2 regions of the Sinorhizobium sp. CB7 genome follow, and region 2 is predicted to be linked to the other one. Evidence: riboswitches for the same ligand, from Rfam matches in the RefSeq annotation. Region 2 holds a riboswitch; the other holds the start of a gene.
The links. Region 2 has a riboswitch for thiamine pyrophosphate ahead of thiB (thiamine ABC transporter substrate binding subunit). Riboswitches for the same ligand answer to the same signal wherever they lie in the genome.
Positions count from the first base shown of each region.

Region 1 (15,314 bases), on a different contig from region 2:
TTGTCATCGGCACGTTATGTTTTCCCCCTAGAGCCAACATTGTTGATGCTTTTTACGAAGTTTTCCGAGCGGCCCTGATCACACCGCTGGAAGGCTTTGAAAGATCCCTCCAACTGCTCTTCAGGGAAATCAGGACAATGACTATTTTGCCGATATTGAAGCGTGCCACGGTCGCCGTTGCCATCCTGGCTTCGACTACCGCCCTCACCTTTGCCAAGGACGTAACCATCAGCGTATGGGCCGGCGGCACCGGTCCGAACGATGTCTATCGCCTCGACGCCATCGAGATTGCCGCCCAGCAGCTTCAGCGCGAAGCCGCCCTCAAGGGCGAGGATCTGAAGATCACCGTCGAAAAGAAGGCCTATTCCGCCGGCTGGGATGAATTCAAGCAGGCTTTCACGCTCGCGGCCGAAGCCAAGAAGGCGCCGAACATCGTCGTTACCGGGCACGAAGACATCGCGCCATGGTCGCAGGCGGGTCTCATCGTTCCGATCGAAGACTATGTCGATCTGGATTCCTGGCCGCTGAACGACATCTATGAAAACCTGATGCAGATCGCTTCCTATAACGGTGCCGTCTACGGTATCCCGCAGGATGCCGAATCCCGCCCGATGCTCTTCTGGAAGCCCCATATGAAGGCGATCGGCTACAGCGACACCGATCTCGACGCGCTGCCGCAGAGCGTTCAGGATGGCAAATATACGATGAAGAACCTGCTCGAAGACGCCAAGAAGATGCAGGACAAGGGCCTCGTCCAGCCCGGCTACGGCTTCTATCCGCGCAACAGCAACGGCCCGGATTATTGGCAGTTTTACACGAGCTTCGGTGGCGTCATGGAAGAAAACGGCAAGCTCGTTTTCGACAAGGCAGCGATGAAGCGCACTTATCAGTTCTTCGCTGACGCCGTCTCGATGGGCGTGACGAAGAAGAACCACATCGGTATGCCCGGTGACCAGTGGTGGAAGGAAGTCGCCACCGGCAAGGCCGGCATCTGGGACGCCGGCACCTGGCACTATGCGCGCCTCGTCAACCAGGAAGGTCTGAAGGACTTTTTCGACAATATCGTCTTTACGCTGATCCCGGCCGGCGAAGGCGGCAAGGCCAATACGCTGACGCATCCGCTCGTCTACCTGGTTGCCGCAGGTCATAGCGATAAAGACACGGAAATTGCCGCTCAGCTCGTCAAGATCGCTTCCGAGCCGCGCACCAATGCATTGCATGCCGTCAAGTCGGCCCATCTCGGCATTTCAAAGTCGGAATCCGGTGTCGACTTCTATTCAGCCGACCGCTGGACGCGTGAAGCTACCGAACGCCTGCTGCCCTACGCCAACGCGATGCCGAATAATTCCGATTTCGGCACCTATTGGAACATCATGTGGAAGAATCTCGAAGCATCCTGGACCGGCGCCAAGACTGTCGACGCCGCCGTCAACGATGCCGAGAGCGAGCTGAAGAGCACGCTCGGCGACAAGATCGTCATCCGCTGAGATCCATGCACTTTTCCGGGCGGTGATGACCTTACCGCCCGGACCGTCGTTGCGAGGGAGCCCCATGAAATCCTCCAGAACGCTTGGGCTGATGATGATCACGCCCGCGGCGATCATGATTGTCCTGTTCTTCCTGTTGCCGGTCGTTCTGACGGCGGTCTTCTCAATGACGAACATGACTACCGCGACCGGGATTTCCGGCGGCGTCTATCAGATCGCACCGAATTCACTGATCACCCTGAAGTCGACTATGCCGGACATAGCTGACCAGCTGGCCGAGCCGCGCTATACGATCGACGAGGCGGGCCTGAAGGCTGTCGAGACCCTGAAACTTGCTCCCGGCGTCGTCGGCGAACTGCGCGCGAAGCATCTGGGCGAAGTCTTCCCCTCCCGGCGCGAAGCCGAGCGCATGATCAAGGATCTTGATGAGCGGCCCTCGACGCGAGATGTGAAGCAGATTTCCGAACAGTTCAACCGATCCGTGGTCAATGCGCGCTTCGAAAGCAAGGATGCCCTCTTTTCCGCGCTCGACACGTTTGGCTTCAAGCTCAGCCCAGAGCAGAAAGAGGCGGTCGCGAAGGCTGCCTATACCGGCTGGACCTGGACGACCGATAATTTCTGGCGCATCGCCTCTTCGCCCGACATGGCGCGCGTGCTCTTCAATACCGTTCTCTACGTTGCGCTGGCGCTTACCCTGTTCAACGTCGGCTATGCGCTGCTGCTGGCGATCTGGACGCATTATATGCCTGCCGCACCCGCCTCGCTCTTTCGCGGCATCTGGCTGCTGCCGCGCATCACGCCTGTTGTCATCTACGTGATGCTGTGGAAATGGCTTGCCTGGGATACGGGCTTCATTTCCGCCCTGATGGGCAAGTTCGGTTATCCGCCGAAGAACTATCTCCTCGACAACGCCTTCAACGCCTGGATCTTCGTGGTGATGATCAATGGCTTCATCGGCGCATCCATGGGCATGCTGGTCTTCTCCTCGGCAATGAAGGCCATTCCGAAAAGCCAGTTTCATGCGAGCGAGGTGGATGGGGCCAGCCGCTGGCAGCAGATCCGCTACATTATCCTGCCGCAGATGCGTTGGCCGATCCTGTTCGTTACCTGTTATCAGACGCTCTCGCTGCTCGCCTCATTCAACGAGACCCTGCTTTCGACGAATGGCGGACCCGGCCGGGCGACGGAAATCTGGGCGCTCGCCGCCTATCATACCGCGCTCAGCAATTACACCGGTAACCTCGAATATGGGCTTGGCGCTGCCATGGCGCTGGTGCTCGTCGTCATCGGCGTCGTGCTCTCGCTCATCTATCTGCGCATCTTCAACTACGGAACGCTTGTTTCCAAACCCCTGATCGAGGACTGACCATGGCCGAACAATCACAGCCTTCGGCGAATTTCAGCAGTTGGCCGGTCATCGTGGCGCTGACCGTCGTCAGTCTGCCCCTGCTTCTCATGTATCTCTATCTCTTCATGGACACGGTGGCAGTGAAGGACGTGGGCGCGCTGCTTCCTTCCGGCTTCACGCTGCAGCCATGGCGCTTTCTCTGGCAGACGCCCGCCGGCAAGCCGAGCATCTGGACTGTCACCCTGAACACTCTGCTTTTCTCGGCATCCACCACCACCATCGTGATGATCGTCTCATCGATGGCGGGCTATGTGCTGTCCCGTCTGAATGTTCCGGTGCGTGGCTTCTTTCTCGCCGGTGTCATGGTTTTGCACGCCTTCCCTTCGGTGACGCTCATCATCTCAATTTTCATCGTGCTGCAGATGATCGGGCTCTATAACTCGCTGATCGGCGTCATCCTGGTAAAGGCGGCGATCGACCTGCCGCTCGGCATCTGGCTGATGAAGGGCTTCTACGACACCGTACCCTGGGAAATTGAAATGGCGGGTGTCGTCGACGGCGCCTCACGCTTCCGTGTCTGGCGCAGCCTCGTGCTGCCGCAGGTGCAGCCGGGCATCATGGCGCTTGGTCTGTTCTCCTTCCTCTCCGGCTGGGGTGAGTTCATCCTGCCACAGGTGCTGGCGCCTGGAGACCAAGTCCAGATGCTTTCGGTCTATCTCGCCGGTCTCCTTAGCGACGACAACAATTACGACTTCGCAACCTTCAAGGCCGTCGGCGTCTTCTACCTCATCCCGGTGCTGATCGTTTACGCACTCTTTCACAAATATCTGATGAACATCTATGGCGGCGGGAGCAAAGGCTGATGCGCATCCTCCTCGACAAGTTTTCTAAAAGTTTCGGCTCGACCAAAGTTATCGAGGACATGACGCTCGAAGTCTCCGACGGCGAGATGCTGGCGCTGCTCGGACCATCCGGTTGCGGCAAGTCAACGACGCTGTTCGCCATCTGCGGGATCCACCGGCCGACCGGCGGCCGGATCCTTTTCGGCGACCGCGACGTCACCAATCTGCCGAGCCAGGCGCGCAACGTTGGCGTCGTCTTCCAGTCTTATGCACTCTATCCGCATATGACCATTGCCGAGAACATTGGCTTCCCGCTGAAGGTGAAGGGCATGCCCGCACGGGAGATACGCAAGGACGTCGAACGCATTGCCGACCTTGTCCATATCGGCAATCTGCTCGGCCGGCGCCCCGCCGAACTCTCGGGCGGCCAGCAGCAGCGCGTGGCACTCGCCCGCGCCCTGGTGCGCAAGCCGGACGTCCTGCTGCTCGACGAGCCACTCGCCAATCTTGATGCCAAGCTGCGTCTTGAGATGCGTTCGGAAATCCGGCGCCTGCAGCTTGAAACCGGGATCACCGCGATTCTCGTGACCCATGACCAGGTCGAGGCGATGAGCATGTGCGACCGCATCGCGATCATGAAGGAAGGCGAAATCGTCCAGATCGCCGCGCCATCCGCCATGTATCAGGACCCGCGCACCGCTTTCGTGGCGGGTTTTCTCGGCAATCCGCCGATCATGTTCCTTGCTGGAACGGCCGCGGCCGGCGGTATCTCGATCGGCAGAAGCAACATTCGCATTCCGCTGCCCGCATCCTCGGCGGCGTCCGACGGCGCGAGATTGACAATCGGCGTCAGGCCGGAGCACTTCGGCCCCGCCGGTGACATTTTCATACCGGGCAAAGTGACATTCGCCGAGACGCAAGGACGCGAAAATCTCTATGACGTGACGCTTGCCGACGGCTGCATCCTGCGGTCGATCCAGCCGGCGGGAAACAGCATCAAGGTCGGCGACGACGTGAACTGGGCGGTCAACAGCAATGCCGTCCTCATCTTTGCCGAAGATGGACGGAGGCTTTGATGCGGAATTTTGCATCCTTCTTTCATCGCTTCGGCTGGCCGGAGGGTATCGGCACGCTTCCCTTCTGCATCGGTCACCGTGGTGCGAGCGGCCACGAGCGTGAAAACACGCTTGCAGCTTTCCGCCGAGCCTCGGAGCTCGGCGCGGAAATGTGGGAACTCGATACGCAAATGACACGCGACGGCGTCGTGGTCGTCTCGCATGACGATCATTTGCTGAAGGTTTTCGGCGTGGATCGCACCATTTCCGAGATGACGGCAGCGGAGCTTACGGCACTGCCTGATGTCGATGTTCCGACCTTTGCCGAAGTCGCCTCGCTTGCGCGCGAACTTGGTGCCGGCCTCTATGTGGAGCTCAAGGCGCCAGGAACCGGTCTCGAATGCTGGAAACATCTTTTGGAGGTGAACCAGCGCTTCGCTTGTCTCGGCTCCTTTGATGTAGATCAGGTGCGCGAACTTCGCGATGCCGGCTGCGATTATCCCCTCTCAGTGCTTATTCGTGTCGGCCATGATCCGCATGTACTCGGCGATCAAGCCGGCGCCGACATCCTGCATCTCTGCTGGGAGCGCGCGGGCGAGCGGCCTCAGGATCTCGTCACGTCAGAGCTTCTTGCGAAAGCCTTTGACGCAGGTCGAGAAATCGTGCTCTGGCATGAAGAGCGACCGGAGGTCATCAAGGACATCATGGTGCTACCTGTGCTTGGCGTTTGCACGGACCTGCCGGAGCTGATGCGGCCGGCAAAGAACGGAGCGGATATTGACGAATAAGGGGAATGGGCCGCGCAAGATCACGTCCTTCGACGTGGCGCGCGTGGCAGGTGTTTCGCGTGCCGCCGTGTCGCGTGCATTTACACCCGACGCCAGCGTTTCGCCGAAAACGCGGGAGAAGGTTTATCAGGCTGCCAAGGACCTCGGCTATCGCGTCAATTACCTGGCGCGCAGTCTGACCAACAAGCGCTCCGACCTGGTCGGTGTCGTGGCGGCGGGACTGGACAATCCGTTTCGCACCCAGCAGATCGAGCATCTGGCGCGAGCCCTGCTGGCGCGCAATTTCCGACCGATCCTGCTGCCGACATCGAAGGAAGCGGATACATCAGCGGTCATCGGGCAGCTCCTGCACTATGCCGTGTCCGGCGTCATTGTCACCTCGGATGCCCCGCCATCGGAGATCTGTCAGGAATGTGCCGCTCAGGGCGTGCCGATCGTGCTCATCAACAAGGGAGATAACATCCCATTCGTAGACCGCGTCGTATCCGACGACCAGATGGCCGGCCGACTTGCGGCCGATCATTTCGTGGAATTTGGCGCCAGATCGCCGGCGGTCATGGCTGCGGCCGATGTATCCTATACGGCAAGACGTCGCGCGAGCGCCTTTATCGATCGCTGCGAGATGCTGGGTATTCCAGCCCGTCTCCTGTCGGTCGAGCTCAACGATTACAAACACGGCTACGATGCAGCCGAAAGTCTGGAGCAATCCGGCATCGATGCGCTTTTCTGTGTCAACGACTATATGGCTTGCGGTGTCATCGACAGGATCGCCCGCAACAGCCGGCGTCGGGAAGCGCCGCCGATCCGGATCATCGGCCACGACGATATCCCCCAGGCCAGTTGGGCAGCCTATGACCTGACCACGATCTTGCAGCCCTGTGACCTTCAGGCTGATCAGGCGATAGACCTGCTCATGAACCGTATGGCGGAACCGGGTGTCGGCGCATGCATCGAATTCACGCCGGTGACCCTGATCAGAAGAAGAACGGCCTGATCCGCGTCGCGAATTCCGTCCTGCAGCCGTTCAGGCAGAAATGCCTTCTCGCTTCAACCAGGCGAGCTCCGTCGCCGAAGCCTCGTCCGTGGTGATCTGGTCCGGCGCAAGCGCCATCAGCGCTAAGAAGTTCCGCCACTCGGCATTGGTGAAGCCATGTGCGGGATCATTCAGCGTGAAGGTCCATGCGTCGACTTTCTTGCCTTCACCATGGCAGAGCGCAATCAGATCGAGGCCGTCTTCGGCTGCCTTCAGAACGAGAGGCCAGTGCAGATAGACCGTGTCCGGCTCGGTCGGGCCGCGCAGGTCGGAAAGAAGCTCCCGTTCGACTGCTGCGGGCCCAGCGGCTCGATAAAGCGCCGCAAGCTTGTCGGTAGGATCGATCCCGCGAAGCAGCCGCGGGAGGCGATCCTTCACCGCGGCGATGAGCTCATAGCTGTGGCCGCTGACGATGACCGGAGCGCGGACATCTTGAAAATAAGTGGCGAGGTGCGCAATGCCTTTCTCGCCGATCGCCGTAAAATCGTCTTTCATATCGAATTGCATCAGTGCGTCGGGATGCGCCGATTGCAGCATGGGCGCAAGATCCTCGCTCAGGAGCAGCAGTCTGCCTCCGTCCTGCATGCGCACATTCTTGAGATCCGCCGGCGTCTTCTCGCGAATCGCTCCCTGCCCTGTGGTTTCTCCTTCCAGATTCTCATCATGGAGCACGACAAAACCGCCGTCGGCGCGCACGCGCAGATCAAGCTCCATGGAGGCGCCGATCCGAAAGCCATCTGCCATGACCTCCGCCGAAAACAGAGGATCGGTCATTTGCCGTCGCAACCTGTGCCACTTGAGGCGCGTCTGCCGCCCCTCTCTTTCAAGAGCGAGCCCGAGCCGAAAAGAGGACGCCACGTTCATCTCCATGCTGGTTGATTTGCCGGCTAAAGAAATTAACCGATCTATTGCTGATGACATATCGCAAATGAGATTGCGCGCGAAGAGGTTGGATCGGCCATAGAGCTAAGTTTTAAATCAATGCCCTTGCCAGACGCCGGAGCCGGGGCGATACGCTCGGCGTGCTCAGTTTTTCATCTGGCGTTGAGGGTAAATTGCCAGCTGACATAGTCTTTGGCCAATTCCACGCTCGCTTCCAGCGTTTCACCTGCAGCGAGCTGGGAAGCAATCGCACTTGCCATCATGCAACCGGTGCCGCGCATCGTGCCGGCAACGCGGGGTGCGGTGAAAATACGGGCCGGCATTGCGTTGCGAATCAGGATGTCTGCTGCCTCGTCACCTGTCGCATGTCCGCCCTTTATGAGCACTGCCTGCACGCCGCTTGCCAGCAGCACGCTACCCGCCTCCATTCCTTCCGCTGCACTTTGGGCAAGCGGGCGTTGGGTCAGCCGCGCCAGCTCCGGCAAGTTCGGTGTAATCAAAGTGCAGAGAGGAAATAGCTCGCTCCGCAACCGCTCTATCGCAGAGGCGTCAAGCAGGCCGCCTCCAGATGAGGCGGCGAGAACAGGATCGAGCACGACTGGCACATTCGGATGACGGCGGAGGATACCTGCCACTGCCGCAAGCGTTTCGCCGGTGCCGAGCATACCGATCTTGATCGCGGCGACAGGGTTACTTTCAAGTGCCGCCAGCATCTGCGCGCCGACCAATTCGGCCGCCACAGGCTCGATTGCCTTGACCGCGCGATGCGTCTGCATGGTTACCGCAGTGATGGCGACACAGCTCTTCAGCCCATGCGCGGTGACCGTCTCGATATCGCGGACGATCCCGGCTCCGCCCGACGAATCGGAGCCGGCTACGATCAGTACATGGACATCTTTCATCTCCATGGATCGGTCTTCCTGATCCATTCTCGGGTTCTAGCTTCCGGATCCACGTTCAAGGTGATGTCCGTGACAACGGCGGCGCTGTCGGCGCCATGGGCGAACACCCCTTCGATGCGGTCGACATTCAAGCCGCCGATTGCGACCAGGGGCAGGGGGCGAATGCGGTCCCGCCAGATGGAAATGCGCTCGAGGCCCTGCGGATCCCACTTCATCTGCTTCAGGATCGTCGGATAGATCGGCCCCAGCGCGACGTAATCCGGTTTCGCAGCAAGTGCCGTTTCCAGCTCCGTGTCGTCATGCGTGCTGAGCCCGAGCTTCAGCCCTGCCGCGCGAATTGCGCCGACATCGGCCTCGACCAGATCCTCCTGGCCGAGATGCACGAAATCGCAGCCTTCGTCGATCGCGAGCCGCCAGTAATCATTGACGATCAGCTGGCAGTCGTGCGCGGCACAGACCGCCTTGGCGGAGCGGATCTCATTGCGGATATCCGCCTCCATCCGATCCTTGATGCGCAGTTGCACCAGCTTGACCCCGATAGGCACCAACCGTTCTATCCAGGCGGCGCTGTCGACGATGAGATAGAAGGGATCGAGCTTCACGCGAAAACCGCCTTTCCGATGACCGGGGTCGAAGGCACGGCCATGTCGCGCGGCTCCAACATGCCCGCGTGGAACGCCTCATGACCGGCTTCGATCGCCTTGGCAAAAGCCGATGCCATGGCGGCCGGATCGGCGGCGCCGGCGACGGCCGTGTTGAGGAGCACGGCATCGAAGCCGAGCTCCATCACGGTTGTTGCGTGCGAGGGGCGGCCGATGCCGGCGTCGACGATCAGCGGCACATCCGGAAAATGCGCCCGCATGGTCCTCAGTGCCGCGATGTTCTGTGGTCCCATGGCGCTGCCGATTGGAGCGCACCAGGGCATCAGCACCTTGCAACCCGCCTCCAGCAGGCGTTCGCCAACGACGAGATCGTCGGTCGTATAGGGAAAGACGTCGAAACCTTCCTCGGAAAGAATGCGGGCTGCTTCGACGAGCCCGAAGACATCCGGCTGCAGCGTGTCGTGATTGCCGATGACCTCCAGCTTGATCCAGGACGTGCCGAACACTTCGCGCGCCATCTTTGCCGTCAGCACCGCTTCCGATACGGAATGGCAGCCGGCTGTGTTGGGCAGGACCCGGACGCCGAGTTCACGAATCAGCTCAAAAAAGGCGCCACCTTGCCGCCCGCCCGCCGTCTCACGGCGCAGCGACACGGTGACGATATCGGCGCATGACAGGCGCACCGCCTCCGCCAGGATCGCCGGCGAAGGATAGCGGGCCGTGCCGAGCAGGAGCCGCGAGGTAATCTCCGTTCCATAGAGTGTCAGCATGTCAGCCTCCTTGCATTGGGGAGAGAACCTCGATGCGGTCCCGGTCTCTCAATTGATGGGTCGCCCTGTCGGCCCTGTGCACCAGCTCGCCATTGACGGCCGTTGCGAGCCATTCGCCTTCGAACTCGAGAAGCGCCAGCAACTCGCCCAGGGTGCGAGTGGCAAGGTCATGCTCTTCGCCGTTGACTGTAAGCTTCATAGGAAGCCTCCTTTTCCGGTTGATTGCTAAGGACGAGTGCCGCGACCTGCTGCGCCATGGCCGGCGACAGCAGAAAACCGTGGCGGTAAAAGCCGTTGACGATAATCGTCCTTCCGTTGCGAATCACCCGCGGCAGATTGTCGGGAAAGGCCGGCCGCAGGCCGGCGCCGGTCTCGATGACGTGCGCCTCTGCAAAGGCCGGATGCAGAGCATAGGCGGCATTCAGCATCTCCATGAGAGACCGGACGGTGATCGGAGAGCAATCATCGCTCTCGATCATTGTCGCGCCGCACATGAAGAGACCGTTTCCGCGGGGCACGATGTAAAGCGGGATGCGCGGATGCAGCATGCGCACGGGACGGGACAGGTCCAGCTCTTCCGTCTGGAGATAGAGCATCTCGCCGCGAACGCCGCGAAGACCTTCGATTTCGCCGATCTTTGCCGAACCGGTACAGTCGATCGTCAGATCATAGCCGGCTTCATCGACTTCGCAGCCGAACGCCACACCACTGCGCTCGAGTTCTGCCTGGAGCGTGGAAAGCGCCACGCGTGGATCGAGGTGCGCTTCCTCCGGGAAGAACAGCGCCTGCCGGAACCGTCCGGCAAGCGCCGGCTCCAGCGACCCGATCTCGTCCGCATCGACCCAGCGGAAACCGGATGTGCGGGATGCGAAACGCCGCAATTCGCCCGTGTCACGGGCAGGGGCGACGACAAGGGTTCCCTTGCGCTGCACCTGCCCGGGGAGAGCCGCTTCCCACCAGTCCGCGGCATCCTTGCCAAGAAGCAGCACCGCTTCCTCGGCACTTTCCCGTTCGCACCAGGGTGCCAGCATGCCGCCCGCATACCAGGATGCCGCTTGCCCGAAACCCGGCGAATGTTCTGCGACGGTTACCTCGGCGCCGCGCGCCGAGAGCGCATAGGCGGTTGTGAGGCCGGCAACGCCGGCCCCTTTGACGAGGATACGCATTCCTATTCTCCAGCGGGCTGGGTTGCGCTTTCGACAGGCATATAGAGATCGCCGCCGTCGCGGTACTTTGCCGCCATGGCTTCCAGCCCCTCCTTCTGGGCTTCCGCGCGAATATCGTGCGAAATCCGCATGGAGCAGAATTTCGGTCCGCACATGGAGCAGAAATGCGCGACCTTGTGCGCTTCCTTCGGCAACGTCTCGTCGTGGAAGGAACGCGCCGTGTCCGGGTCGAGCGAGAGGTTGAACTGGTCCTCCCAGCGGAACTCGAAACGCGCGCGCGACAGCGCATCATCGCGGATGCGGGCGGCCGGATGTCCCTTGGCAAGATCGGCGGCATGGGCGGCAATCTTGTAGGTGATGACCCCGGTCTTGACGTCGTTCCGATCGGGCAGCCCCAGATGCTCCTTCGGCGTGACGTAGCAGAGCATCGCCGTGCCGAACCAGCCGATCATCGCGGCTCCGATACCGGAGGTGATGTGGTCATAGCCCGGCGCGATGTCGGTCGTCAGCGGTCCGAGCGTATAGAAGGGCGCCTCGCCGCAAACCTTGAGCTGCTTATCCATATTTTCCTTGATCTTGTGCATCGGCACGTGGCCGGGACCTTCGATCATGACCTGGCAGTCCTTCGCCCAGGCAATCTTCGTCAATTCGCCCAGCGTTTCGAGCTCTGCGAATTGCGCCGCGTCATTAGCGTCGGCGATCGAGCCGGGGCGAAGACCGTCACCGAGCGAGAATGAGACGTCATAGGCACGGCAGATGTCGCAGATCTCTTCGAAATGCTCGTAGAGGAAGCTCTCCTTGTGATGGTGAAGACACCACTTCGCCATGATCGAGCCGCCGCGCGAGACGATGCCGGTGACGCGATTGACGGTAAGAGGGATGTAGTGCAGCCGCACGCCGGCATGGATGGTGAAATAGTCGACGCCCTGTTCGGCCTGCTCGATCAACGTGTCGCGATAGACTTCCCAGGTCAGGTCCTCGGCGATGCCGCCGACCTTTTCGAGCGCCTGATAGAGCGGGACGGTGCCGATCGGCAGCGGCGAATTGCGGATGATCCATTCGCGGATATTGTGAATATTGCGGCCGGTGGAAAGATCCATGACCGTATCCGCACCCCACCGCGCCGCCCAGACCATCTTCTCCACCTCTTCCGCCATGGACGAGGTGACGGCCGAATTACCAATATTGGCATTGATCTTCACCAGGAAATTCCGGCCGATGATCATCGGTTCGGATTCCGGATGGTTGATATTGGCCGGAATGATCGCCCGCCCGGCGGCGACTTCTTGCCGGACGAATTCCGGCGTGACATGATCCGGAATATGGGCGCCGAAGCTCTCACCGTCACGGACCTGACCTTCGGCGGCAGCCTTGCGGCCGAGATTTTCGCGAATGGCGATGAATTCCATTTCCGGGGTGATGACGCCGGTCCGCGCATAGGCGAGCTGGGTTACTGCCTTGCCCGGCTTAGCCCGCAAGGGCTGGTTCCGGATCGGGAATTCCGGCGTCAGCCGGTCGCCGCTGACGAAGCCGTTGTCTTCCGGCCGCACATGGCGCCCCTCATAGGATTCGACGTCGCCGCGCGCGAGTATCCAGTCGCGCCGCAGCAGAGTCAGCCCCCTTTCGATGCGGATATCTGCATCCGGTATCGTATAGGGGCCGGAGGAATCATAGACCGTGACCGGCGGCTCGCCGGCCGTCGGATGAACGCTGATCTCGCGCATCGGAACCCGGATGTCCGGGTGGATTTCACCGGATACATGGATTTTCCGTGAAGCGGGCAGGGGCCCAGTGGTGACCGTTGGCGTGATATTGCGTGTCGGGGCATTCATAGCGAGGCTCCTTTGCCTGCAGCCCGCCTGTGGCTGTTGCCGAAGGTGGGCGCGTTTCGGTTCCGGAGTCGGAATGAAAGGGATTTCCGGCTCCGAGCAATGGAGACCCAGTTACAAGCCGGTAGGATGAAAAGACGCTATGCCGAGAAAATCCATTACAGGAATCATGGCTGAAAGCGCTTGCACCGTCCCTCCGCCAGTATGAACTGGATCAGGTTCAACGGGTCACTGCGCGCTTTTCAGGCCAGCAGTATCTCAGCCCCTTGCCGGGACCCCCCTGGTGAATGCAGTAATTCTAAGAACGGTTTGTCCGATGCGTCAAGCTCGATCTTGACGCAGGTCGGATCCGCCTGATTGCGAAGTGGCTAGTCTGTTATAAAAATGCTGCCATGCGGGGAGGATTTAAGATCATGCGCATTCGCCTGAAAGGGTGGCGAAAAGCACGTAAATCGGCGCGCTTCACGTGAATCATTTGCAAGGTAGGCAAGCAGCTACGACAGGCCAAGAGCCCGGGAGGGATGTAGCCGCAAGGCGACAAGACGGTCGAACGCGCGTTGCGCGCAACTAAAATGCATCTGCGGCAATGCTTGAGATGCCGGGACACTCTGCCAAGACAGTGCCGGATCTGCCGCAGGTCGCAAAGCCGGCATCAAAGGCGTAAGCGATGCATGCCATTTCCTCATGTGACCGGCACGGAAAGCGGTATCGTTCGCCGCTCCTTTGCGCTATAGCGCGACAGGAACCGGAATTTGATTTTGAGAGACAGGACCTGGAGCGTTTCATGGCCGCCGCAATCCGCTATCACGAAGGCGATATTTCAGTAGCCGATGCCGGCCGTTACACCGGTGCGATCGCAATCGATACGGAAACGTTGGGGCTCGTCCCCCGCCGCGACCGCCTCTGCGTCGTTCAGCTTTCCCCTGGCGATGGCACCGCAGACGTGATCCGCATCGCCGCCGGCCAGAAGGAAGCACCGAACCTTGTCGCCATGCTGGCTGATCCATCGCGCCAGAAGATCTTCCACTACGGCCGCTTCGATATCGCCGTTCTGTTCCACACTTTCGGGGTGACGGCGACGCCGGTCTTCTGCACCAAGATCGCGTCGCGCCTCTGCCGGACCTATACGGACCGTCACGGGTTGAAGGATAATCTCAAGGAAATGCTCGACATCGACATCTCGAAAGCACAGCAATCATCGGACTGGGCGGCCGAGACCCTTTCGCCGGCACAGCTCGAATATGCGGCATCCGATGTTCTGTATCTTCACACCCTTCGCGATCGTCTGGCGGAACGTCTTGTTCGCGATGGACGCATGGAGCATGCGCAAGCCTGCTTCACCTTCCTGCCGACCCGTGCCAAGCTCGATCTTCTTGGTTGGGAGGAGACGGATATCTTCGCCCATAGCTGACGCGCAAAGCTGCGGCCGCTGTCCAAGGCGGCCGAAATCGGCTCGTAACTTCGCGGTTACAATTTGTTAACGGATCTCCGCTAAACTTTTATCAGTTTTCCTGCATTCGACGGCGCCATGACGCGTCATGCGGACTGGAACATTCTGCGCTCAGGCAGAAAAATGTTCTAGAATTAAAGAGTTAGAGCGGTATTTGCGCTTTCATTTGAGCGCGCTGGGCTCTAGGGAGATCCGCCTCGGAATGCACCGGACCGCATGAGCGCGGTCTTTTGTGACCTGCTTCCATCATCTCTTCTTGCGAGAAAGGAGCATGCCATGTTGTCTCCTGTCCGTGCAGCGTCCAATGTAAGCCTCACGTCCCAGAAACAGGCAGCTATCGTCGGCGAAAACCTCACGGGCGCGAATACCGTGATGGCTGCGATTGCTTTATCCGGCACCGTCGACACCAGTGTCGAGGGCAAGCTCAATATGCTGCTGCTCGCCGCGCGCACCCGCATGGTCGACAGCCTGCTTGCGGTCATCGATGCCGCCAGCAGATCGATCGGTCTCAAGCGGGAGGCTGGCGAAAGCAATGCGTCTTTTGCGCTGAGAATAGCGGATACGATCCGTGATCTGACGCCAAAGCAGCTGACAACCGTCCAGCAGCAGTTGAACGCGCAGGGACAGACCATTCCCCTGCAATTGATCGCGCAGGCCCTGCATAATCCGACTGGACCGCAGGCTGCCCAGATCGTCGCCTATATCGAGCTGGTGCGCTACAAGGATCTTGCAACAAGGGCCGTTGTGAACTCCTATGGCCAGAACGGCGGGATAGAAACGCAGGAGCCGCACCCATCGGTAACGGCACAACCGCCACGCCAGGACCAGGGCATGCAACCGCACCCGCCGCAGAGCGTATCGGCGGAGAGGCCGTCGACTGCTGCGCCGGCATCCTTTGCGGCGTCCCTGTTTGCGGAAGGGGCGGAGATACAGCAGGTCGAGGTAGTCGAGCAGGTTTTGACCGGCGGCTCATTGGCAGAAGAGGTCAGAGCCGAAGACAAGCGGACCGCAGACCCGCCGCAGCCAAAGACAGCGGTCACAAGCGATCGCCCGGCGATGCCGGTCTTGCGGTCGGCCGCAGCGACGGCGACCGTGATGCCCGGCGAAATTCTCTGGATCGCCGCAGATATTCAGGAAGGACTGAAGATCGTCCTGGCTCG
Region 1 covers NZ_JAULLL010000013.1:171,145-186,458, reverse strand. Annotated here, with positions in the region: gene AAE029_RS24290 (extracellular solute-binding protein) at 138-1,487, shown strand; gene AAE029_RS24285 (carbohydrate ABC transporter permease) at 1,552-2,853, shown strand; gene AAE029_RS24280 (carbohydrate ABC transporter permease) at 2,856-3,698, shown strand; gene AAE029_RS24275 (ABC transporter ATP-binding protein) at 3,698-4,753, shown strand; gene AAE029_RS24270 (glycerophosphodiester phosphodiesterase) at 4,753-5,520, shown strand; gene AAE029_RS24265 (LacI family DNA-binding transcriptional regulator) at 5,510-6,514, shown strand; gene AAE029_RS24260 (glycerophosphodiester phosphodiesterase) at 6,545-7,411, opposite strand; gene AAE029_RS24255 (hydroxymethylpyrimidine/phosphomethylpyrimidine kinase) at 7,588-8,343, opposite strand; gene AAE029_RS24250 (thiamine phosphate synthase) at 8,334-8,939, opposite strand; gene AAE029_RS24245 (thiazole synthase) at 8,936-9,709, opposite strand; gene thiS (sulfur carrier protein ThiS) at 9,711-9,908, opposite strand; gene thiO (glycine oxidase ThiO) at 9,877-10,875, opposite strand; gene thiC (phosphomethylpyrimidine synthase ThiC) at 10,878-12,707, opposite strand; TPP riboswitch at 12,878-12,996, opposite strand; gene AAE029_RS24225 (ribonuclease D) at 13,489-14,115, shown strand; gene AAE029_RS24220 (hypothetical protein) at 14,431-15,314, shown strand, end outside.
Region 1: another riboswitch for thiamine pyrophosphate. It lies ahead of thiC (phosphomethylpyrimidine synthase ThiC); the one in region 2 lies ahead of thiB (thiamine ABC transporter substrate binding subunit).

Region 2 (15,314 bases):
TCAGCACGCCATGGTTTCAAGACCGGTGAGTCGATTGTGTATCCCGCTCATGGCGTGGGTACCATCACGGCCATCGAAGAGCAAGAAGTTGCAGGAATGAAGCTCGAACTTTTTGTCATCGACTTCGAGAAAGACAAGATGCGTCTGAAGGTTCCGGTTGCCAAGGCAATGAGCATCGGCATGCGCAAGCTTTCCGAGACGGATTTCGTCGATCGCGCGTTGAAGGTTGTCCAGGGCAAAGCACGTATCAAGCGCACCATGTGGTCGCGCCGTGCGCAGGAATATGATGCAAAAATCAATTCCGGTGATCTTATCTCGATCGCTGAGGTGGTTCGCGATCTCTACCGGGCCGAAAACCAGCCCGAGCAATCCTATTCCGAGCGTCAGCTCTATGAAGCTGCACTGGACCGGATGGCCCGTGAAATTGCAGCCGTGAACAAGATGTCCGAGACCGAAGCTGTTCGCCTTGTCGAGACCAACCTCAACAAGGGTCCCAAGCGTGGCAAAGTGGTCGAAGAGGACGATTCTCAGGACGAAGCCGCCTAAGGCAACCCTAAATTCTCATTGAAAAAAACCCGGCCTAGAGCCGGGTTTTTTTTGGAACTTTTTCCCCCTTCGCGCGTTTCACTTTCGTATCTGTGGGCTTGTTGCGGGAAAGGGGCTTCCCGCTTCGGGCCTGTGCATTTGAAACAGGTTCCAGAGGAGCGGGTAATGCGACGTCAATCCAGCCTTCTTTTTTGGGCGAAGAGGCAAGAGCGGCGTAATGGCGCTGTTTAGATGACATATAGGGCCGGCTCCCCATAAATCTAGAGCCGCCTGGGACTGCATTAAAATTCGGATTTTGATCTGGGCAGCGATGCCCGGAAACGATGTTTGCCGCCTTTTCACTACTTACGGCACGAGGCCGAGGCTTTTAAGGAGACCGAAATGAAGAACGTGTCTGCAGATCGACGCATGATCAAGATTGCGATGGCCGCTCCTTATCTCGCCCGCGACGAGGAGCATGATCTCGCCATCCGCTGGAAAGATCATGAGGATCGCAGCGCTCGCAACCAAATTGCCATGGCACATATGCGCCTGGTGATTTCCATGGCGGGCAAGTTCCGCAATTTCGGTCTGCCAATGAGCGATCTCGTTCAGGAGGGTTATGTCGGTCTGCTGGAGGCAGCCGCCCGCTTCGAGCCCGAGCGTGACGTCCGTTTCTCTACCTATGCGAGCTGGTGGATTCGGGCTTCGATCCAGGATTATATCCTGCGCAACTGGTCCATCGTGCGCGGCGGAACGAGTTCGGCGCAGAAGGCACTCTTCTTCAATCTGCGACGGCTGCGCGCCAAGCTTGCGCGCGGCGACACCCAGCTTACCGTCCAGTCTATCCATCAGGAAATCGCGATGGCCCTCGGTGTCAGCCTTGCCGATGTGCAAACCATGGATGCCCGGCTTTCAAGCAATGACGCGTCCCTACAGGCCCCCTCGGTTTCCGGCGATGCCGATAGCGCGGAGCGCATGGACTTTCTCGTCAGTGACGATCCCCTTCCGGACGAACAGGTTTCAAATATGATCGACGGCGAGCGACGCCGTGTGTGGCTCGCTTCTGCGCTGAAACATCTGAACGAGCGCGAGATGAAGATCATCCGGGCCCGGCGACTTGCCGAGGAAGGTGCCACGCTAGAAGAGCTTGGCGCGGACCTCGGTATCTCCAAGGAACGCGTCCGCCAAATTGAAAGCCGCGCAATGGAAAAGCTGCGCTCCGCGCTGGTTTCGGCCAATCCGCAGATGGCAAGCTACGCTTAGGTGCGAGCTTTCTGCGGGTCCGTTTGAACGCTGCGCCCGAGCACATCCTGTGCCTCGCGATGCACTTGTCATTCTGAAATTATCTTGACCTTGTCGCCGGGCAGGACCGAGGCGCCCGTCGGCAGCGCGTTTATCAGCTTGAACAGGTCTAGCTTGCGATCGGTGCCCATCATGCGTGCGGCAAGGGTAGTGATGTTCTCGCCGGGCTGCACTGTGACCACACGGACGCGAAGCGGCTTCAGCGATGCCGCCTCTTCCGGCGTCATGCGGCGGAAACTTGCGCGCAGAACATCCGCGGTCTGCGCCAGTGCCTGGCTGCCTTTGGGGACGGCGGTCAGGAAACGGAAGATCTGCTGCTGATTGCGCACCACCGTCACGTCGAAATCCCAGCGATCCGCGGTCGCGCGCGCGGTTGCGGCTTCCATGCCATTGACGGTAATCGAACGAATGGTGGACGGATCAAGCCCGGTCACCCAGCCGCTGGAAATATAGTTCCTCAGACTCTGACGTTGAGAATCGGCAACGCCGTCGAAACGAATCGCGATGTCGCCGGGTCCCGTCGCCAACACGGCTTCGACCTTGTTGTCGATGCGGAAGTCCGGCGGGACGTCGAAGCGGATGCCGAGGCCGCCATGCAGGAATGTCTGGCCGCGCACATAGCCTTCTTCCGGACTGTCGCCGTAGAGAAGCCCGTCGATTCCGGCAAGATAATAGTCCCGTCCCTTGTCGCCGACCGTTCCCTCCTGTCCAAAGGCGCGCGCATGATCGCGTGCGAGCTCGATGCGCTGCGGTGTGTTCGGATGGCTGGAAAGAAAGTCGAGGCTCTGGTCGGCATCCGGATCAACGGACATAAATCGGCTGTAGGCGGCCATGGAATCCAGAAAACGCGCCGCCGCATAGGGATCATAACCGGCTTCGCCGAGCATGCGCACGCCGATCACATCGGCTTGAAGCTCCTGCTGGCGCGAGAAGGCGGCGAGCCTGAGCTTGCCGCGGGCCAAAGCCTGCTTGCCGGCAAGGTCGCTCGAAAGCACTTCGGCCACGACGCGGCTGGCGATCACTTCGGCCTCTTCCCGCTTCTGGCGCTCGATACCGTGGTTCGCAGTCACATGGCCCATCTCATGGGAAAGAACCGCAGCGACCTCAGAAGCATCGTTGGCGAGCGCCAGCAATCCGCGCGTCACATAGAGATATCCGCCCGGCAGCGCGAAGGCGTTGATGGCAGGCGAATTCAGGATGGTGATGCGATAGGATTGGCTCGGGTTTTCCGATACCGCGGTCAAGGCGCCTGCGATGCGGGCGACAAGTCTTTCGGTCCTGGCATCCTTGTATTCGCCGCCATAGCTCGCAACGATGCGTGGATGTTCGCGGGCGCCCATCTGCGCGCGTGGATCGTTCTTTTGCACCTCATCGACGATCTGGGGGGTCGCGGAGGGTGAAACTGCCGGCTGATAGGACTGGTCGAGGAGCGATTGACAGCCGTTGAGGGCGACCGCCATCACCAGGGCGGTTGCTAGCCGCGGGAAGGGGATGAACGATAAAGAGCGAGAAAAACCGGCATCGGAAAGTCGCGAGGCTGTCATCTTGTCCAGTCTGTTCTTTCCATCCATCTGCATCGGTTCCGGTCCAGTGCCCGCTTGCGCCGGCCGCCGCCGTGATCAGTTTTGCCTGTCCCCGCTTCTGCTCCCAATTCTCCGCGGATAAATCAGCCTGCTCTAGCCGATTTCCGTATCAGTTGCATAGCGATTCTCTAATTAATTGTAGCGCCGTTGCACTTTAGCAAGCATGGCGTCGCACAATTGGCCTCTCTGGCAACAACCAAATTATGGCGAAAATTCCGTCCAACTGCCGCAATTTCCTTCATCCGCGCAGAAATAGGGCAAGAGAGGCGATATCGGGACGTGCGATGAACTCCTCAATCGGAGCCGAAAGCCTGATCTCACCTGCCTCGATGAAAAGGGCGTGGTCCGCAAGGCGGCGCACTTCGCCCGGATCATGGGAGACGATGAGGACCGTATTGCGCTTTTCCCTATGAAGTTCCAGCAGCAGCTCGACCATGCCGGAGCGCAGCCCGGGATCGAGCGCGGCAAAAGGTTCGTCGAGCATCAACACCGGTCTTTGCCGGACGAGGGCGCGGGCGAAGGCTGCCCGCTGCCGCTCGCCGCCGGAAAGGGTGGTGGGAATGCGCCGCTCAAAACCTTTGAGACCGACCCGGGCAAGGGCTTGCTGGATGCTCTCCCGGTCCGCCGACGAAAGGTGCATCGAAGGGTTGATGCCGAGGCCGATATTGGTGAAGAGATCGAGATGGGCGAAAAGATTGTTGTCCTGGAAGACGAGTGACGCCGGCCTTTGCGCAGGATGCCACGCGGTGACATTCTCGCCCATCAGCAGAATCTCGCCTTCATCGGGAGTTTCAAAGCCGGCTAACAGATTGAGAAAAGTAGATTTTCCGGAACCGGAGGGGCCGGTTACGGCGATAACGCCACCTGAAGGCAGATCGCAATCGAAACGGAAGCAATGTGTCCCGAGCCGCAACCGGACATCCCGCATGATGATGCCGCGGCTTTCAGCGGTTCTCACCCTCTTCCTCCTGTCTTGCCTGTCCGGCGGTGCCTGCGATCGTCAGCAGCAGGCAGATGATGCCGAGGATCAGCGCCAGCCCGTCGGCGTCACCGGTGCGGTAACTGCCCATGCGGCTATAGATCAGCCAGGGAAGTGTCACAAGCGAATCCGATCCGAACAGCGCGACGGCGCCAAGATCACCGAGCGAAAGTGCCATGGCAAAGGAGAGCGCGGTAAAAAGCGCCTTTCTCAAACCCGGCCAATCCACCAGCCGCATCCTCGAAAGGCCTGCAATGCCGAGGCTTGCGGCAAGCCGTTCGGTCCGCCGGCGGTGGATCGAATAGGCCGGTTCGAGCACGCGCATGACGAAGGGAAGGGCCATCAGCATGTTGATGCAGACAATCAGGACGGGCGCATAGCGGGTGACGTCGCCGAAAGGTCTGAGCATCATGAACCAGCCGGTGGCAAGCACGACCGGCGGCACCAGCAGCACCACCGAGGACGCGGCTGACAGCGATAGGGTAAAAGCCCGTCCGATACCGCCGGTCTGTCGTCCGACCGCAATCGCGTGCTTGGCGCGGATCATGGCGATGGAAACCGCAAGCGACATCAGCGCAGCTGCGAAGGAGATCGCAAGGCTTGTTGCCGCCGCCCGCCAGAACTGGCTTTCGCCGAGCAGCTTGATGAGGTCGGCCCTGATACCCGCGGCAATCACCGAAGTAAGCGGCAGGCCGATGAAGAGGAGCACAACGGCAAGCAGTGCGGTGTCAGTCAAGCGTGCAGATGCCGACCGGCCATCAAGGCGCCTTATTGCCCGTCCCATCGTCAAACCGGGCTCATCGGGGGCGAGGAAACGGGCCATCAGGGCGAGGATGACGGCCGTGACGGCGATCTGCAGCAAGGAAAGCGAGATCGCCCGGCCGGGATCGAAATCGAATCGCAGCGACTGGTAGATGGCCACTTCGATGGTCGTCGCCGCCGGGCCGCCGCCGAGGATGAGCACAAGGGTGAAGCTCGTCGCGCAGAGCATGAAGATCAGCCCGGCGATGCCGGGAATGAGCGGTCGCAATGCCGGCCATTCGATGAAGCGGAAGATCGCGAAGGACCGCATGCCGAGCCCGCTGGCCATCAGCCAGTATTCGGAGGGTACGCGCTCCAGTCCGGCAAGCAGCAGGCGGCAGGCGAGCGGAAGGTTGAAGAAGACATGCGCAAGCAGGATGCCGGTAAGTCCGTAGATGCTGACGGGTTCGGACAGACCGAGATATGCAAGCACCGCGTTGAGGGCGCCCTGCCGCCCCCAAATGCCGATAAGTCCGAGCGCGCCGATCAGGACCGGCAGGCCCATGGGCAAGGCCATGAGGCGGACAATCCATAGCCTTCCCGGAAAGCGGGGCTGACGGGCGAGCGCCCGGGCGAGAGGGATGGCGAGCAAGACGGACAGGAGCGTGGACAGAACCGCTTGCAAAAGCGTAAAGCGTAGCACCCGCAGGATGTAGGGATCGAACAGAATGTCGTAAGCGGCGGAAGCGCCACCTTCCATCACAAGGGCTGCTGCCGCGAGACCGATGAAGAAGAAGATGACGGCGAGACTGAGTGTCCCGCCGGCAAAAGCACCTTTCCTTTCGGCTGGGGTCAGAATCATCAATTCATGCTCATGGCAACCAGCCACTCGTCGATCCAGGCCTTGCGGTTGCGTGCAACCTCGTCCGGGCTCATCAGAAAGGTCTTGGCCGGATTGACGAGCTTATGAAAGGCGTCCGGCAGGGGCTCGGAGGTGGCCGAGACAGGCATCATCCAGTTGTTCGTCGGAATCGCATCTTGGAAGCCGGGCGTGACCATGAATTTCAGGAAGTCGCGCGCGAGGTCCTTCTCCGGCGCGTTCTTCAGAAGGCCGGCCACCTCTATCTGGATATAATGTCCCTCCGAGAAGGCGGCCGCCTGATAGCGATCGCTATTCTCGGCAACCATGTGATAGGCGGGCGACGTGGTATAGGAGAGCACCATCGGCGCTTCGCCCTTGGTGAAGAGGCCATAGGCCTCCGACCAGCCAGGTGTCACGGTCAGGACCCGTTTCCTGAACTTTGCCCATGCCTCCGGAGCCTTGTCGCCGTAGACGGATTTCACCCAGAGCAACAGGCCGAGCCCAGGGGTCGAAGTGCGCGGATCCTCGATGACGATCTTCTGCGAAGGATCGCCCTCGACGAGATCCTTCATGCTCGCGGGCGGATCCTTGATCGCCTGGGTATCGTAGATGACGGCGAAGTGGCCGTAATCATAGGGCACGAAAACATCATCCTTGAAACCGCCCGGCACTTCGAGGGTGGCGGTATCGATGCCGCTTGTATCGAAAAGGCCGGTTTCCTTCGCTTCGGTGATCAGATTGGTATCGAGACCGAGCACGATGTCGGCCTTGGTGCCAGCGCCTTCCAGTTTGAGGCGCGACAGCAGCGCCACACCATCCGCCACGCTGACGAAATTGATGCTGCAGCCGCAGGTTTTCTCGAAAGCGGCCTTCACCTTGGGTCCGGGACCCCATTCGGACGTGAAGCTCTCATAGGTATATATGGTCAGCGTCTTGTCCGCGGCCTGTGCCTCGGCAGAAAAAAGGGCAATGCCTGCGGTAAGCAGGATACCGGCAAATGTCGTCTTGAATAAGCGGGTGGGCATCGGCGCCTCCTCCATCGGTTTCGTGTTGAACGGGAAAAGGGCGCTGTCGAATGTCAGTCGTCTAATCCCTCCGCCGGTCTTAACCGGATCAGGTTCCGCGGGTTGGCTTCATGGGAAGCCTCTCAGCCCCATGTCCGCGAGAACATGGGGCACCCCGTTAGAGCGTCTGGAGATTTAGCCTCGCGCAATGGCGATGGCAAGGGAGGTGTTACTGGCCTGCTTATTCCGCAGCCTGTGCAGCGGCGGCATTATCCGCCTTCCTGACCTCGCTGGCGCGTGGGAGCTGGACGGGTTTCAGCATCAACGCCGCGATCAGGCCGATGAGCGCGATGCCGCATGAAGTCATGAAGAGCGGAGAGAAGGCGGCAGCGTAACCGTCGGCCACAGCCTGGCGGGTTGCCTCCGGCAAGGCTGCCAGCATCTTCGGCGTCACCTGCTCGATGTTACTCACGCCTGGGATGGAGGTGCCGATGCTTGCGAGATTGGTTGCGATGATCGCGCCGTAAATTGAAATCGCGATGGAAGCGCCCGCCATGCGCGATAAGGTCACGGAGCCGGTCGCCGCGCCGACATCGCGACTGGCGGCGGCGTTCTGGACACCGATGACGGGCACCTGCTGGGCAAGGCCGATGCCGATCCCGTGCAACAGCATCAGTGCGCCGATGAATATTACCGGCGTGCCGGCATGGACCTGTGACAGCAAGGCGAATGCGATCGCGCTGCAGGTCAGGCTGGCAATCGCGAAAGGCTTGTAGCGCCCGGTTACCGAAATGATGCGTCCCGCAGAGAGCGATCCGCAGACAAGGCCACCGGTCAGCAAGATAAAGAGCAGGCCGGCCATGGACGGAGAAAGTTCGGTCGTCGTCTGCAGGAAGAGCGCGAAATAATTGACCATTCCGATCGCGATACCACCGCTCATTACAGACATGATGAGAAGCAGGGTGAAGGTGGAATTGCGAAACAGCGGCAGCGGCACGATCGGCTCGGGCGCACGACGCTCGACGAAAACCCAGGCGATGGCGCAGAGAATGCCGAAGCCAATGATGGCCAGGCTTCGAACCGAAAGGAGCGATCCGAACAATTCCGTGCTATCGGCTGCCAGCACGACGCTGGTCGTGGTCATCGCCAGCAGGATCGCCCCGGCATAGTCGATCTTCGGTCGGCGGTGCGGCTTGCGGTAAGGCAGCATGAGGGCAAGACCGGAGAGCACGACAATGCCGATCGGGATGTTGACGAGGAAGATCGAGCGCCAGCCGAAGAGATCGCTCATCGTGCCACCGAGAACCGGGCCGATGGCGCCCGATGCCATCATCACGAGACTGGAATAGCTCTGGTAGCGCGCGCGTTCGCGCGGCTCGAAGAGGTCGGCATTGACGGAGAAGATCGAAACGAGAATGCCGCCGCCGCCAAGTCCCTGCAGAACGCGCGCGGCAATCAGCGTGTTCATCGAGACCGCGAGCCCACAGACGGCCGAGCCGACCGTGAAGATCGCAATTGAGGCCATCATCACATATTTGCGGCCGAAGAGGTCGCCGAGCTTTCCATAGACCGGCATAACGGCGCTCAGCGACAAAAGGTAAGCCGAACCAATCCAGCCAAAGCGTTCCAGATGACCGAACTCGCCGACGATCGTCGGCAACGCCGTCGACACGATCTGATTGTCCAGCGTCGCCATGAACATTGCGAGCATCAGGAAGAGGAAGAGGATGAGCCGGCGACGATGATCCGTCACAAGCGGCGCCTGCGCAGTTTGCATATCCATGGAAATAAATGCCCAATCTTTCGGAGTGCGCTTTTTTATGTGCTATTGGCATATATTTGTCAATGGCAACTGATTGCTTTTTGCATATTTAAAATTCGCGACAGTTCTGATATGATTAAATTATGACAGAAGCGATGACTGCACGCGAAATGCAAGCTGCCGCACAGGTCGAGGAAGACGGTATCATCCGGATCGGCCAGACGATGACCCGTATGCGCCTGATGACCGGGCGGCGATTGATCGGTCGCCTGGCTATCCAGAGCGTGGCGCCGGGGCTCGAACTCTCGCACCTTGATGTACTTGACGCCGTCCGTCGTGCTCAGCCTTCGGGCGAAGTCACCGTTGGGACGATCGCCGAAATGCTGCGCATTGATCCCTCGCGCGCAAGCCGTATCACGGCCGACATGGTCGGACGCGGCGTGCTGCGTCGCAAGGCCTCGCAGGCGGATGCACGCCGCATCGTCGTGGTCATAACTGCGCTCGGCCAGCGCCTGCTCTCGGAGATACAGGCGCAGAAACTGTCGCTGATCAACGATATTCTCGCCGACTGGCCAGCGGAGGATATCGAAGCCTTTGCCGTTCTCTTCGACAGGTTCATCGGCGGATATGAACAGGTCTTCGCAAAGCGCGACAAGGATATGCCCGGCTGACAATGAAATAGTCAGAGGAATATTCCGGCATCCTTTGATCTCGCTCAAACGCTTCCTTGTGACGTTCCCTTAGTTCTCTCCCCGATCGACAAGCAAGGAGAGAATCATGAAACGTCATCCGGCAAAGCTGGAAGGCATCCTCACTGCAGCGGTGTTGGCAATTTTCGCGCAGCCCGCACTGGCCGCAGACCTCGGGCCAGCCCCGGCCTCACCCGAGGCAGCCGTCGCAGAACACAGTCCATGGCAGGTCCGCTTGCGGGCTCTTGGTGTGATAACGCGCGATTCCGGCTCTGTCGGCGGCGTTCCGGGCTCCGACCTCTCCCATTCGGATACGGTCGTTCCCGAAATTGATTTCTCCTATTTCTTCACCGACAACATTGCGGCAGAGCTCATTCTCGGAACGACCTTTGCCAAGATCCATGGCGAAGGCTCGCTCGCCGGGCTCAATGTCGGCAAAACCTGGCTTTTGCCGCCAACACTGACCCTGCAGTATCATTTTACCGACTTCGGGGCCTTCAAGCCCTATGTCGGCGCCGGCGTGAACTACACGATTTTCTACAATCAATCGGCCAAGGATGCCAACGATCTGGACGTGAAGAACAGGTTCGGCCTGGCCGTGCAAGCGGGCTTCGACTACATGCTCGACGAGCATTGGGGCGTCAACGTCGACGTGAAGAAGATCTTCCTGCAGCCAAAATTCGACGTCAGCGTCGGCGGCGCCGAGCTGAACGGGAAGGCCAAGCTCGATCCGTGGCTGATCGGCGCGGGCGTCACCTATCGCTTCTGATCGTCATCATCTCAAGAAGGGCGTTCCGATCTGCCGCAGGAACGCCCCTTTCCCTTACCCCCCGCTTTGCGCTATGGGCAATGCCCATGAGCCGATCCACCTTCACCATCCTCCTCGGAGGCGAATTGCGCCTGACGGACCGAGTGCATGCTGCCGTCAGGGACAGCCGTATCATTGCGGCTGACGGAGGCATGCGCCATGCGCTCGGGCTCGACGTGACTCCGGAGCTTTGGGTTGGCGACTTCGATTCGACACCGACCGATCTCGACGGCGCCTTTCCCGAAGTACCAAGGCAGCCCTATCCTATGGCGAAAGCGGCGACCGATGGGGAAATCGCCGTCTCGGCAGCCCTGGAGCGCGGCGCAAAACGGCTGATTCTCGCCGGTGCCTTAGGGGGAGCGCGCTCCGATCACGCGCTCCATCATCTCATTTACGGCGTCAGCCTTGCCAGTCGGGGGCTCAATGTGCTGCTCACGTCCGGCGACGAGGAGGCGGTGCCGCTTCTGAGGGGCGAGGTCGAGATCGATCTGCCGGCGGGCAGTCTGTTTTCTGTATCGGGGTTCGGCGACCTTCGTGGCCTCTCCATTCGGAATGCTCGCTATCCTCTGGAAAATTTCCATTTGCCCTTCGGCTCGTCGCGCACCATTTCCAACGTGGCGGAAGGCCCTGTGCGCTTTTCGCTTCAAAGCGGCCGCGCGATCATTCTCGCCCGGCCCTATGATCTTTCCGGAGTCTGATCCTTGGCACCCCCTATTCTGAAACTCGACGATATCTTCCTGAGCTTCGGCGGCGCGCCTCTGCTTGCCGGTGCCGGGTTGCAGGTGGAGCCGGGGGACAGGATCTGCCTTGTCGGACGCAACGGCTCGGGCAAATCGACATTGCTGAAAATTGCTGCCGGCCTCGTCGAGGCGCAGTCGGGAGAGGTCTTCCGTCATCCGGCAGCGACGGTGCGCTATCTCGAACAGGCACCGGATTTCGCCGGATTCCGAACGGTTCAGGCCTATGCCGAGGCAGGTCTGGGTCCCGGTGACGATCCCTATCGCGTCACCTATCTGCTTTCGCATCTGGGGCTGACCGGTGAGGAGGACCCCAGGAACCTTTCCGGCGGCGAGGCACGCCGGATAGCACTTGCCCGGGTTCTCGCGCCGGAACCGGATATCCTGCTCCTGGACGAGCCGACCAACCATCTCGATCTGCCGACGATCGAATGGCTGGAAGGGGAGTTGCAGAAGACGCGGAGCGCCCTTGTCCTGATTTCGCATGACCGCCGTTTTCTCGAAAAGGTCTCGAACGCGACCGTCTGGCTCGATCGCGGGACTTCGCGACGGCTCGACCGCGGCTTCGCCCATTTCGAGGCCTGGCGCGATCAGGTGCTCGAGGCGGAGGAACTGGAGCAGCACAAGCTCGGCAAGGCGATCGAACGGGAAGAGCATTGGCTGCGCTACGGCGTCACTGCCCGGCGTAAGCGCAACATGCGCCGCCTTGGCGAGCTGCAGGACATGCGCTCGCGCTATCGTGGGCATAAGGGGCCGCAGGGGACGGTGCAGGCGGCTGCTTCGGATGCGCAGGAATCCGGCAAGCTGGTGATCGAGGCGGAGAAGATCACCAAGTCCTTCGACGGCCGTCCGATTGTCGCGCCCTTCTCGATCCGCGTCCATCGCGGCGATTGCATCGGTCTCGTTGGCCCGAACGGTGCCGGCAAGACGACGCTCTTGAAGATGCTGACCGGCCAGCTTGCCCCCGACAGCGGCACCGTCAAGCTCGGTACCAATCTCGAGATCGCAACCCTCGATCAGAAGCGCGAGGATCTCAATCCGGAAGAGACACTCGCCCACTACTTGACGGATGGTCGTGGCGAAAACCTGCTCGTTAACGGCGAACAGCGGCATGTGACGGGTTACATGAAGGATTTCCTGTTTCAGCCGGAGCAGGCGCGCACCCCAATCAAGAATCTTTCCGGCGGCGAGCGCGCGCGACTGATGCTCGCCCGCATCCTGTCGCGCCCGACAAACCTGCTCATCCTCGACGAACCGACCAACGATCTTGACATCGAGACGCTCGATCTCCTGCAGGAAATCGTTGCCGGCTTTGCCGGGACCGTCATTCTCGTCAGCCACGATCGCGACTTTCTCGATCGCACCGTGACCTCGACCATCGCGCCGGCCAATCCAGAGGCTCCCGACGGACGCTGGATCGAATATGCAGGCGGCTATTCCGACATGCTCGCCCAGCGAAAGGGCGCGATCGAGGAGCGCAGGAAAGCCGAGAGGGCTGCCGAAAAGCCGAAGGCCGCCGAGAGCAGCGCTGTCGCGGGCGATATATCCAAAGGGAGGGGGAAGCTTTCCTACAAGCAGAAATTCGCGTTGGAAAACCTGCCGAAGGAGATGGAGAAAGCGGAATCCGAGATCGCCAAGCGCGAGGAAAAGATGGCCGATCCCAGTCTCTTTACCAGGGATCCCGCCGCCTTCAGCAAACTTGCCGCGGAAATGGAAAAGCTGCGCGAAACGCTGGCCAAGATGGAAGAAGAATGGCTGGAGCTTGAAATGCTGCGCGAGGAACTGGAGGGCTAACGTATGTCGCACAGCGCTTTTGCGGCGACGGCATGCATGAACAACAGCCCTGCAGGCGGAAACTGTTATAATTAACAAATAGTTAATAAAAAATTGTTTGTCCCGCGGTGGAACATTTCCGCCGATGATCTGTTTCTGCTGAAATACCGGCCGAACGTTTTTGATCGTTCAGGGCGGAGAAAAGCAAACAGGGATACCTCATGCCGAACATAGGTAATGCGTCTTTGGCTGAAGGATAGGGACATGAATCATAAGGTGCTGATCGTTGAGGATGAGCCGCTGATTGCACTCGACATCGAGGGCATGGTCGAAAGTGCAGGGCTCGCCGTTGCCGGGATTGCCACGAGCACGGATAGAGCCATCGCGCTTGCGCCTTCTGCGGATATCGCGCTCGTGGACGTCAATCTTGCAGATGGCGCCACGGGGCCGTCGATTGGACGGATCCTGGCAGAAAAATATGGGCTGGCTGTCATTTTCATGACTGCCAATCCGGAGGCTGTTCGGGACGGCGTCAAAGGGATTCTTGGCGTGGTCAGAAAGCCCGTGCTGCCGCGAACAGTCGAGCAAATCCTGAAATATGCGATCGGATACATGACCGGAGCATATGCTGCGACACCTGCCGGGATGCAGGTTTTCCGGACCTAGACTCAAGGGAATTGTTAGCCAGTGCCTTGCCGGCCGCTGCGCGGTCCGGCGGCATGGCTGATGTCAAAGGGAGAACCGAAATCGACGATGAACCCTCTCTTGATCGTCGAAGTCTCCCATTCTTTCAGCGCATGCCGCCGGAGGTCCGCCGCTTTATTCGTCTCGTCAGACAGAGGAGATGCCCGACTCATGTCTAATATTCGCAATTTCGAATAGAGTGTATCATAAATCGATTTATTACAAGTGGTTCGTCGCATTCCCACAGGTTTTCGGCAAAGCGCTGATCATTCATTCCTGTAGAGTGCCAAATAGGCTTCGACGCTGGCCGTGTAGCGGTTGTCCTCGTCTGCACCTCGATCTTCCTTGCTCTCCAGAAGCGAGCGCGGATAAAGTCGCCCCGTCTGGCATGATCAAAAAAGCACAGTACTCCCACCCCACCAACCGGCCGTGCGCGAGCAGAAGGCCCTTCAATACTTCAATTCACCAATTGACTCGCAATCGCGCGCAGGTCGAAATATGATTCAATAAAGAAATACCGCGAAGGAATCGCCAAGCAACTCATATCATTGACGTAAGCGCGCGGGTCCGGCCATGGGTGACGAAGCATCAATTGCAGGTCAGAACGCCCTCTCGACGGAACAAGCGGGGTCGGAGGACGGTGAAGCGCCTTTGACCAAGCGAGCGCGGCAAGGGCAGCGCGCGGGCCGGCAGGCGATAATCCTCGTTCACGGCATGGGCGAGCAGATCCCAATGGACACGATCAAGGGATTTGCCCGGACCGTATGGCGAGGCGAGATACCTTTGTCGACGAAAATCGACGACGCCGACGAGATCTGGAGCAAGCCCGACCAGAAAACCGGGTCCTTGGAACTGCGTCGATTGACCACTCGTAAGACCGCCGAGGGCGGGAACTATCCAAACGGCGTGCGCACTGATTTTTACGAACTTTATTGGGCTGACCTCACTACGGGATCCACCTGGGAGCAGTTTGTTTCATGGGTGCGCTATCTGCTGTTCCGACCATTTTCGAAAGTTCCAGAGACGGTGCGTTCCGCCTGGTATTGTCTTTGGTTTCTATCCGCCCTGGCAGTGGGCCTCGCATTGGTCACCATCCTTCCGGCGTCGATCTGGAGCAAAGTAGCACCGGATTGGGTGCGACCGGTGGTGCTAATGGCTGTAGCCGCTCTTACCGCAACGATCCACACAATGGCGACGAAGTCGTTCGGGCGTGTGGTGCGCTACACGAGGGCTCAACCCGACAATATTGCCGCAAGAGCCGCCGTGCGGGAGCGCGGCCTCGAGCTCCTGCGTGCTCTTCACAAGGACGACAAATATGATCGGGTGATCATTGTGGCGCATAGCCTCGGCACCATTCTGGCATACGACGTCATCTCCTATTTCTGGGCCGAGCGAGAAGAAGCCAGAACCTTTCAGACGAATTCCGCTTCGTTTGCTGCACTTCAGAAGCTCGAAATGGCGGCCGCTGCATTTGATGCTCTTATTGCCAAGACGCAGGGATCCGCTGCGCCCGTTCGGCTGACACTCGAACAGTGCGCGACCATTCGAGCGAGCGAAGAATTCGCGAGCTTTCGTCATGCGCAAGCCGAGCTGCGTCGCACCATGCGGGACCCGGACAAACCATCTGCCAATTGGCTGATCAGCGACTTTCTCACATTGGGAAGTCCCTTAACGCACGCGGAATTCCTGTTGGCCCGAGATTGGCCGGATCTTTTGTCGCGACAGCGGCAGCGCGAATTGCCGACGTCACCTCCATTCAGGGAAGAACTTGAGCCGAGAACGCTTGGCATGGCTAAGAAGTTGGGCGGCTTCCCCATTGAAACGCCGGAGGCAAACTCTCGTCTTCTCTCGTTTCCCAACTC
Region 2 covers NZ_JAULLL010000026.1:36,949-52,262, forward strand. Annotated here, with positions in the region: gene AAE029_RS32575 (CarD family transcriptional regulator) at 1-546, shown strand, start outside; gene AAE029_RS32580 (RNA polymerase factor sigma-32) at 928-1,791, shown strand; gene AAE029_RS32585 (M48 family metalloprotease) at 1,860-3,290, opposite strand; gene AAE029_RS32590 (ATP-binding cassette domain-containing protein) at 3,652-4,341, opposite strand; gene thiP (thiamine/thiamine pyrophosphate ABC transporter permease ThiP) at 4,358-5,995, opposite strand; gene thiB (thiamine ABC transporter substrate binding subunit) at 5,995-7,020, opposite strand; TPP riboswitch at 7,069-7,187, opposite strand; gene AAE029_RS32605 (MDR family MFS transporter) at 7,241-8,782, opposite strand; gene AAE029_RS32610 (MarR family winged helix-turn-helix transcriptional regulator) at 8,917-9,432, shown strand; gene AAE029_RS32615 (OmpW family protein) at 9,539-10,219, shown strand; gene AAE029_RS32620 (thiamine diphosphokinase) at 10,300-10,956, shown strand; gene AAE029_RS32625 (ABC-F family ATP-binding cassette domain-containing protein) at 10,960-12,789, shown strand; gene AAE029_RS32630 (response regulator) at 13,006-13,434, shown strand; gene AAE029_RS32635 (hypothetical protein) at 14,026-15,314, shown strand, end outside.